3 regions of the Cupriavidus sp. UYPR2.512 genome follow, and region 1 is predicted to be linked to each of the others. Evidence: predicted binding sites of a transcription regulator. Region 1 holds the regulator's gene; each other region holds the start of a gene.
The links. Region 1 encodes FNR, which switches genes on or off when oxygen is low (the NO sensors DNR and NnrR bind a similar motif). Its sites were predicted from a motif close to TTGATNNNNATCAA; they were not measured.

Region 1 (3,274 bases):
GATCAGCGCCGTCTCGAGGACGATCTTCGCCTCTTGGGTATTCATGTTGATGGTGTGCAGCCTGTCTTTGCACCTGCTCCCGGACGAATCCGGGGCACCGGAGATTTTGGATACAGCGGTGCGAAAGCCACCGCCATCTCATTGCGCAGCTAGCCGGATACCTGCTGCATCCAAGCCGTGCACTTCCCTATCTTTGCATCGAGTTGCCGTTCCGGCAGAAGATCGTTCGCATGCCGTTATGGGCCGGCCAGCGAACCTCTTGCGTAGCGCGTCCGCACATCGGACGTCGCTGTCAGCGAACTGAAGGCCTCGGACGCAAGAAAAACGGGTATCGGGAGCAAGGCCGGCATCGCCAACACCGCAGTGCCAGCCGGACTTTTGAACCAGATCTTTTGAACCGGATGGACTGTGGGGACGGGACGGGCATCGAAAACCTTCCGCTTCCCCTGCCCTGAACGCGCCTTCTGGTATGAAGGCCGCCTGGCGCTGCTCGCCCGCTGCTTACCGCGGCTCATATTACACCGCGCGATACCGCAATGTTGGCGATTGTATGGCATTCCCGCCTCCGCCTGCAACCATCATCCGTTGCCCGGGTGTCGCCGGCGCCTCAGAACACCAGGCAGAACCCATGCTCGGCCAGCGAATGTGGCAGCAGCACCGCTCGGGCAATGCCAAGGGCGCCGAATGCCATCACCGCCAGGCCGGCCCCCAGGCGCATGCCGCGACGTCGCGACAGCGTACGCAAGTAGCCCGACAGGCCGGAAAGCACCAGCAGGTTGGGCAGTGTGCCGAGCCCGAACACGCCCATCACGAGTGCCCCAGACGCCGCGTTGCCCGCCAGCAGCGCCAGTGTAAGCGCCCCATAGACCATGCCGCAGGGCACCAGGCCCCATGCCAGGCCCACGCCATAGCGCCGCGCCAGGCCGCCGCGCGCCCGCATGAAGGCTGGCATGCCACCTGCCAGGCCGTCCAGCCGCCGCGCCACCGCGGCGCCGGCATGCGCCGCCAGCCGCTCCAGCCAGTTGACGGTAAAGGTGTTGCCGCGCAGCAACCGCCAGCCCGACCACAGCAGCATGACACTGCCCGCGCCAAACAGCCAGCGCTGCACCGGCAGGTAGTCCTGCTTCCACGCCGAGGCGCCGACCGCGCCGAGCGCGGCACCAAGCAGCATGTAGGTCGAAATCCGGCCCACGTGCATTGTCAGCAGCTCGCCCAGCCAGGCGGCGCGGCTGGGCACCAAGCTGATCGTCGCCGTCGCGCCGCGGCGTTGCTCCACGGCCAGCGCCACGCCGCCGCACATGGCGGCGCAGTGGACCCCGCCCAGCAAAGCCAGCAGAAAAACGCTGATCAGCACGCCAAATGTCAATTCTCACTCCCTACCACATCACATCGCACGGTAAAATGTCCCAATCGCGCCCTCGCTGCCATTTCTAGCAGGTTCCAATTGCTTACCTCCATTCCCATTACCGAGATGTCACCCCGCTGCTCCACCTGTGCGATGGGGCAGTTGTGCCTTCCGGTTGGCATGTCGCAGCAAGACCTCGCCAAGATGGACACGCTGGTGCAGGAACGCATCCGCGTGCACAAGGGTGAAACCCTGTATCGCATGGGCGATCCGCTCACCGCGGTCTATGCCGTGCGCTTTGGCACGCTCAAGACCCACGTCACCACTGAAGACGGCCGCTCGCAGATTACCGGCTTCCATCTGCCTGGCGAAATCGTCGGTCTCGACGGGCTGGGCGAGATGCAGCACGCCTCCGATGCCGTCGCGCTGGAAGATACCGAAGTCTGCGTGGTCCGGATGAGCGAACTGCAGACGCTGTCGTCAGACCTGCCGTCGCTGCAGCAGCAGTTCCTGCGCCTGATGGGCAAGGAAATCACGCACGACCAGCTGATGCTCGTGACCTTGGGCTCAATGCGTGCCGAGGAACGCCTTGCTGCCTTCCTGATCAATCTCTCTGAGCGCCTGTCGGCGCGCGGCTATTCGGCGTCCGAGTTCGTGATGCGCATGAGCCGGGAAGAGATCGGCAGCTACCTGGGCCTGAAGCTCGAAACCGTCAGCCGCCTGTTCTCTCGCTTTGCCGAAGCCGGCCTGATCCAGATTCGCCAGCGCCACGTCAAGCTGGTGGACATCGACGGCATCAAGCAACTCTACACCCGCTCCTGCTAAGCGGCCAAGCGCTGCCAGTGCCGCATCCGGCCATGGCAGCGCAGACCTCACGCCAGTCCGCTCATTCCAGTTCGTCGGTATCGCTGAGCCGCGTTGGCATGGTGTAGAGCGTCAGTCCGCTGGACAACGCGCAGAACGCCCAGGCCATCAGGAAGCCGACGGTGTAGACCGATTCGCGGGACGCTTCGATCGGCTGGCCGAAGAAATTCAGGTCACCGGGATCCACCACCGAAAACACCGTTGCGGTCGCAAACCCAGCCATCAGGAACGCCGGCCAGAGTACCCACATCAGCCAGCGCAACCTCATGGCTGCCTCGCTGCAGCAGCCCTGGGCGGCGCGGCATCGGCCTTCTCCACGACCAGGCCATGGCGCGTTGCACCCTGCACCGGCATGTCCGGATGCGTGGATGCCAGCCAGATCGTCACGCCGCATGCCACCATCGCAACCAGCGGGCCGCTCATCAACAGCCACGGCCACGGCTCCTTCCACCACGGATTGCCTTGCTGACTCATCTTGCCCCCTTCATCTTGACGACTACGTCTACGCCTGCCTAGCTTCACAAATCGCGCGGAACGATGAAACTGGTGGATTGCCGGATTTCGGCATGCCCCCGCTCCGTGCCCTCGCTCGTCACGGTCACGTCGATCCTGTGCGTGCCCTGCGCCGCGGCCTCGATCGGCACGCGGATCCGGATCGGCAGCAACCGGTTGGACGTCGGCGCCAGCGATTCGGCCTGCTTGTCGTACTCCACCTTCAGGTTCTTCAGCTCGTCGCTGTCGGCGCGCACGGTGATCTTCATCGGCGCTTCGGTGGTGTTGATCAGCTGCAGGCGATAGACGTTCTCGATCCAGCGGCCTTCCACTTCACGGCCGAGCGCACCACGGTCGCGGATGATGTCGACCTTCAGCGGCGTGCGCAGCGCGATCGACGCCATGAAGCCGGCCAGCAGCACCACCCAGATCACGGAATAGATGATGACGCGCGGACGCAGCAGGCGCTTGCGCGATGCCGCCGCGGACAAGGCCTTGCGCATCGCGTTTTCCGAGGTGTACCGGATCAGGCCGCGCGGGTAGTCCATCTTGTCCATGACCTGGTTGCAGGCG
Region 2 (3,274 bases), on a different contig from region 1:
TCCGGACTGACGCGGGCGTAGAGGCGCGCTCGGTGGGTCAGTTTGTCGAGTCCGTGCGGCCCCTCGCTCTCGGCCTGGCGTACCTGCTCGCCCGTCACGATCTGGTCCGCGGTAAAGCGCAGCCCCGCCTGCGCGCCAATTGCGCTGGCCGTCAACGGATCGTCGCCAGTCACCATTGCCACGTCGATGCCGGCGCTGTAGCAGCGTCGGATAGCCTCGGGGACCTCTGGGCGAACCGGATCCTTCATGCCGGCCATTCCCAGAAAGGTCAGGTTGACCAGGTGAGCGTTTCCGTAGGACCCCAGCGGCTCCGCATCAATCGTGCCTTCAGCGAACGCCAGGACGCGTAGTCCTTGCGCGGCCAACGCGGTCTTTTCCCGAAGCAGGGCCTCGCGCCGGATCGGCACGGCATGGGCCCGAACATCCGCCTTATCGCACATGGCGATCAGCGTCTCGGGCGTGCCCTTGACGAACACGCGGATCCTCTCTTCGTGCCGGTGGAATGAGGCCGCATACCGCAGGTCTGGCTCATATGGGATACGGGCCACCAAGGGATACCGCTGTCGGATCTCATGGGCGACGGTGCCTCCCTTGTGCGCCGCGGCCAGTAGCGCCACATCTACGCTGTCCCCGGTGCCAGTCCAACCATCGCGCTCCCTGGAGAGTTGGGCCTCGTTTGGCAGCGCCGCGGCCCTCAGCAGGGCCGCTACCCGCGTTCTCGCGTCCTGCTCCGTGGTGCCGGCGGCGCGGATCGTGCAGGCGTCCAGATCGCGTCCGACGTCGCAGGAGAACGCCGTGCCGTCGGGAAGCCGGATATCGGTGACGACAAGCTCGTTCATGGTCAGGGTGCCGGTCTTGTCGGTGGCGATCATGGTGCAGGAGCCAAGCGACTCCACCGCTGGCATTTTGCGCACGATCACGTGAGCCTTTGCCATCCGCCGCATGCTGATCGCCAGCGCCACCGAAATGGCGACGGGGAGTCCTTCGGGGATCGCGCTCACCGCCAGTCCGACCGACATCATGAACAGTTCGCGCAATGCCATGCCGCGCAGCATACCCACCAGCACCAGCAACGCCACAACCACGCCGACCGCCACCGCGATCAGTCGGGAAAACCGCTGGAGCCTGAGCATCAAAGGTGGCTGCGAGATGGATTCGCGGCCCAGTTCCCGCGCAATCCGGCCAATTTGCGTGGCAGCGCCAGTCGCCACCACGATGCCGTGGCCCCTGCCGCGGAGCACTACCGTGCCGGCGAAGGTCAGGCACTGGCGGGCGCTCGCTGGGGCGTTGCTGGCGTCACATGCTGAGCGCTTGCGCACCGGCAGCGATTCGCCGGTCAGCAGCGATTCATCGCACTGCAGGTCAATCCCGTAGGTCAGTTCCAGGTCGGCCGGCACTCGGCTGCCGGCTTCCAGCATCACCAGGTCACCCGGCACCAAGGTACTTGCGTCGATCTCCCGCTGCACGCCGTCCCGGATCACTGTAGCAAGCGGCTGCTCCATCTTGCGCAGCGCGACGGTCGCTTTGTCGGCTGTATGCTCCTGTGCGGTGCCGATGACGCCATTAATCAGCAGTACCGCCCCAATGAACAGTGCATCCTTCAGGTCACCCAACGCGAGCGATGCCGCTGCTGCGGCCAGCAGGATGTAAATCAGCGGACTGAGGAACTGGCGCAGAAACACCCCGACAACCGACCTCGGGGCCACCTGAGGCAGCACATTGCGGCCCACCTCGGCCAGCCGCGCACGAGCCTGCGCGGTGGTCAGGCCGGGGGGGACATGCCCCAGATCGATGCGATCCCGGGTACCGTTATGTTCTTCGTGAGATCGAGGGCGATCCGTTTGCAGCGCGGTGGAGCGATTTTGCATGAGGTTTCCCAAAGTATGGTCGGCGCGGAACCACGCGTGCGCACGTCTGCGGGCCGTGCACGTACGCCACGCGCGGTGGGCGGTGCCGACATCGTTCAAGGGTAGGTACTCGCATGTCCGCACGGTTGATCCGGATCAATCGCCACCTGGTTCCGCCACCTTCTATGAGCAGTGGTTTGTCAAGCGTCGAACCAGCCAATAGAGTCTCGGCGTAGATCCAGGTCGACACCGGACTGCAATAGTGCCAACCTAGGCTGGCACTGGGGCGCTGCTGGTACTTCCCTCTGTGGGTGACAGATTTATGACAGAGCCGTACCGGTAGGCGCACGCTCTCCTTTTTGTAGCGTTGCTGATTGACCAACTCGAGCTCGCCTATTTTCTGGGCAAGCCAGCGCGAACCGCCACGCCGGTGGTTAGGCCGGCCGCTAGCCTGAGGTTATCCACAGACTTTGTGAGTAAGTTGCACGGCGGCCATCGAGCTGATCTCCACGCAGTTTCGGGCTGGACATTCATGCTTTTGTAACCTTTCTGTCTTACTTTTCCGCCAGCCGTAGGGAGGGCGCGATGAAGGGTCTGGTTGGGCGGTTCGAGAAAACAGTTGCCGGTCGGCAGGAAATAACCTCACGAATAGGAACGCTGGACCGTCGCACGCGGGCGCTTCTCATCACGGTGGACGGACGAACCAGCGTGGGGGACCTGTTGGCGCGCGCTCTCCAGCTTGGCCTTGAGTCGGACGCCGTCTTTGCGCTACAGCAAGAGGGTTTTATCCAGCATGTTGGCGAGCTTGGCCATGTCAGCGATGTTCAGCCATCTGCAGGATCTCTGCCTTCTGGCGCGAAGCAGAATTCGCGATTCCGAAAGCGCTCACTTGCCGCAGCTCGGATGTATCTAATGGATGTCATGGTGCGCACATTGGGCACGGCGGAGCATCCAATCCGGACACGTCTTATCGAGGCCACGGACCCGGGTTCCGTCGAACAAGCTTTTGAAGCGTTCTTAGAAATGCTGCGAGAGACCGCCACGCCGTCCGTGGTGGCGCATATCGAGGAATCCTTTCGCGACCAACTCCCCATTCGACAATGATGGTGCTCAACTCGGCGAATGTTGCCCGAGTTAGATCGTGGGACCGGATGATGGGTGCAAGACCTAAGGAACGAGTGAGAAATAACTTCCCGAAGTGGACCTGGCGTGCGCAAAGCGACGCGGGTAAGATGTGATGCCTCTGGAGGACAAACGATGCAGGCTGGTTACCGGGCTGAGGTTGAAACGCGGATGAAGCGGCTGTACGCGCGCTTGTCGGAGAAGGACCGACGGCGGTATGCGGCTGTGGAGGCGGACAAGCTGGGCCATGGCGGTTTCGAATATATTGCGAAACTGTTTGAAATGGACCCGAAAACAATTAGACA
Region 3 (3,274 bases), on a different contig from region 1:
AGCGACATGCGCGCGCTGCTGGCCAGCGATGCGCCGCGCGCGCGGCTGGCGGTGGACTTCTACGCCTACCGCGCCGCGCAGGAGATCGGCAAGCTCGCCACCACGCTGGGCGGCCTTGACGCGCTGGTGTTCACCGCGGGTATCGGCGCCAACTCGCCGCCGGTGCGCGCACGCATCTGCGAGCACCTGGCGGGCCTGTTCGGCATCGCGCTCGACGGCGGCGCCAACGGCGAGAGCAGCCAGCGCATCAGCCGCGACGACAGCCGCGTGCCGGTGCTGGTGCTGCCGACCGATGAAGAAGGAATGATTGCACTGAACACTGCACGCATCCTGCGCGAATGCGGGCAGCTCTGAATCAACCTGCCAGGTAGTGCCCGCGCAGCTGCGCGACGTCCACTTCGAGCGCATCGCGCAGGTAGTTGTCGACGCTGCCCCAGCCCGCGTCGATGGCCTGCATCGAAGCATCGAGATAGCTGGCGCGGACTTCCAGCAGCGGCGTCATCACCGCGGGCGCCACGCCAAGCCCGGCCATGCGCGCCAGCGCAGACTGGTTGAACTGCGCATTACGCTGGTTCGACTCCAGGTAGTTGGCCAGGATATCGTCCTGCGCCACGCCCAGCGCCGCCAGCAACAGCAGTGCGGCAAAGCCGGTGCGGTCCTTGCCGGCGGTGCAGTGGAACAGCAGCGTCTTGCCGCCCTGCGCGGCGCGCATGAAGCCGGCGAAGGCCTCGCGGTAGCGCACCGGGAAGTCGCCATAGACCTCCAGCATGAAAGCATCCATCTGTGCCGGCGTGCTGGCGCGCAGGCGCGGCATCAGCACTTCCATCGCCATGCTGCCCTCCAGCACCGGCGCCGCCACCCAGTGGAAGCGCTGGCCGAAGGCGGCCTCTTCAGGCGACTTCTCGCCGGGCGAACGGAAATCCACCACCATGTCGAGCCCGAGCGTCTGCAGCCGCTCCAGGTCCGCCGTGCTGGCCAGCGCGGGGTTGCCGCTGCGGTACAGGCGCCCCTGGCGCACGCGGCGTCCGCCCGCGCCGGCCAGGCCGCCCAGGTCGCGTGCATTGCTGATGGTGTCGAATGCCAGGTCATGCTGGCCCTGCCCGCCAGCCGCGGCCGGAGCCTGCGGCACGACCGCATGAGTGTGCAGGCATCTTGCGCGTTGAAGCCACTTGATCATTGTTCTTTCCTGATTGTCCTTGCGATGCGGGCCGACGTCCGTGCCGGCGCTTCAGCGCGCCCGGTACGCCGGCACATGCCAGCGCAGATGGCAGCCCGCGATATAGCGCCGGTCCAGCCGCGCCACCAGCTTCCACACGGTCAGCGCACTGGCATCGATGTCGACCCACGCCCACGGGTGCCGGGGGTCGCCCGCTTCCACCAGTTCCACCGAACGGATCTTCGCATACCGCGCCAGCGCCTCGCGCAGCGCCGCCGCGTCCAGCCCTGCTTTCAGTCCCCGTACTAAAACCTTCATGGTCGGCTCCAATTATTTCAGATCACTCCCGCTCATGCATCACCCCGCCGGGGCCGTCGTGGCGCGCCTGCGCACACGCACCGCCGCCAGGTCCTATGTGGCGAGCTTCTCACTGGTATGACGCCTGCGGCGGCCCGGCTATCCATTGATCACGCGTGGACTTGATCTAGCTCATGACGGGCGGAAATAGCATGGAGTTGCCCTCGACAGGGCCGGCTGCGAGTCGGAAAATTCCTATCATGTCGAACGCGGCGGCCCGCCAGAAGCGAGGCCGCTCCGGGTACACCGCACACGGATGCCGTCTCGCGACCGACACTTGCCTGTCCTGCCGGCCGTGCTGTCCCAGTGCCGGCGCGCCGCACTGTCCGCCGAGAGCCGTCCGACCCAGGTGCCCCCCGGGTACCGACCAGGATCACCAACCAAAGGATGCCGGCGATGACAGATACTTCCGCCTCCCCCCCTTCCGCCCCTTCCACCCCCTTCGCCGCTGCTGCACAGGCTGTCGTGCCGACGCCGAAACTCACGCTGCACTGGGGCCTGTTCGCCGCCGTTGCTGCGCTGCTGGTGGTGCTGGCGATCCCGCAGCCCGAGGGGCTGACCGTCGCCGGCCAGCGCATGCTGGCGATCCTCGCCTTCGCCATCGTGGTGTGGATCACCGAGGCGGTGTCGTATGAGACCAGCGCCATCATGATCACCTCGCTGATGGCGGGGCTGATCGGCTTTGCGCCGACCGTCAACGACCCCTCGGTGCAGTACGGCACCTCGAAGGCACTCGGCATGGCACTGGCGGGGTTCTCCAACACCGCGCTGGCACTGGTCGCCGCGGCGCTGTTCATCTCTGCGGCGATGACCGTGACCGGGCTGGACCGACGGATCGCGCTGGTGACGCTGTCTGCCATCGGCACCAGCACCCGCCGCATCCTGATCGGCACGATCGCCGTCACCATTGCGCTGAGCCTGGTGGTGCCCAGCGCCACCGCGCGCAGTGCCTGCGTGGTGCCGATCATGATGGGCGTGATCGCAGCCTTCGGCGTCGACAAGAGGTCCAATATCGCCGCCGGCATCATGATCACGGTGGCGCAGGCCACCAGCATCTGGAACGTCGGCATCCAGACCGCCGCGGCGCAGAACCTGCTGACGGTGGGCTTCATGGACAAGCTGCTGGGCGAGCGCATCACCTGGCTGCAATGGCTGATCGCCGGTGCGCCGTGGGCCATCGCCATGTCGGTGGTGCTGTATTTCCTGGTGCGCTTCCTGCTGCCCGCCGAGACCGATGCCATCCCCGGCGGCAAGGAAGCCGTGCAGCGCGAGTTGTCGGCCCTCGGCCCCATGAGCTCGCCACAGAAGCGGCTGGCCGCGGTATCGCTGGGCCTGCTGCTGTTCTGGGCCACCGAAGGCAGGCTGCACAGCTTCGACACTGCCACCGTGACCTTCGTCGGCCTGGTGATCCTGATGATGCCGCGTATCGGCGTGATGGACTGGAAGACCATGCAGCAACGCACGCCCTGGGGCACGCTGATCGTGTTCGGCGTCGGCATCAGCCTGGGTACGGCGCTTTTGACCACCAACGCCGGGCAGTGGCTGGGACAGTTCGTGGTCACCCATTCCGGGCTGGCGGCACACGGCGCGCTGCTGGTGTTTGCGATCCTGTCGGCCTTCCTGATCCTGATCCACCTGGGCTTTGCCAGCGCCACCGCGCTGACCGCCGCGCTGCTGCCGATCCTGATCGCGGTGTTGCAGACCCTGCCCGGCGACATCAACCGCGTGGGCATGACCATGCTGCTGGGCTTTACCGTCAGC

Region 2: A3A5_RS0111615 (HAD-IC family P-type ATPase) is a predicted target of FNR. The motif match lies at 1,994-2,007, and genes of this name have one in related genera.
Region 3: A3A5_RS0137155 (DASS family sodium-coupled anion symporter) is a predicted target of FNR. The motif match lies at 1,636-1,649, and genes of this name have one in related genera.

What each region holds. Positions count from the first base shown of each region.
Region 1 covers NZ_KB902853.1:93,100-96,373, forward strand. The annotation lists gene scpB (SMC-Scp complex subunit ScpB) at 1-45, opposite strand, end outside; gene A3A5_RS0103115 (sulfite exporter TauE/SafE family protein) at 608-1,366, opposite strand; gene fnr (fumarate/nitrate reduction transcriptional regulator Fnr) at 1,445-2,170, shown strand; gene A3A5_RS0103125 (hypothetical protein) at 2,232-2,477, opposite strand; gene A3A5_RS0103130 (membrane protein) at 2,474-2,683, opposite strand; gene ccoG (cytochrome c oxidase accessory protein CcoG) at 2,728-3,274, opposite strand, start outside.
Region 2 covers NZ_KB902930.1:15-3,288, reverse strand. The annotation lists gene A3A5_RS0111615 (HAD-IC family P-type ATPase) at 1-1,868, opposite strand, end outside; gene A3A5_RS0111610 (hypothetical protein) at 2,433-2,951, shown strand; partial or broken gene A3A5_RS44665 (hypothetical protein) at 3,105-3,274, shown strand, end outside.
Region 3 covers NZ_KB903212.1:7,242-10,515, forward strand. The annotation lists gene A3A5_RS0137140 (acetate/propionate family kinase) at 1-354, shown strand, start outside; gene A3A5_RS0137145 (tyrosine-protein phosphatase) at 356-1,177, opposite strand; gene A3A5_RS0137150 (hypothetical protein) at 1,229-1,474, opposite strand; gene A3A5_RS0137155 (DASS family sodium-coupled anion symporter) at 1,910-3,274, shown strand, end outside.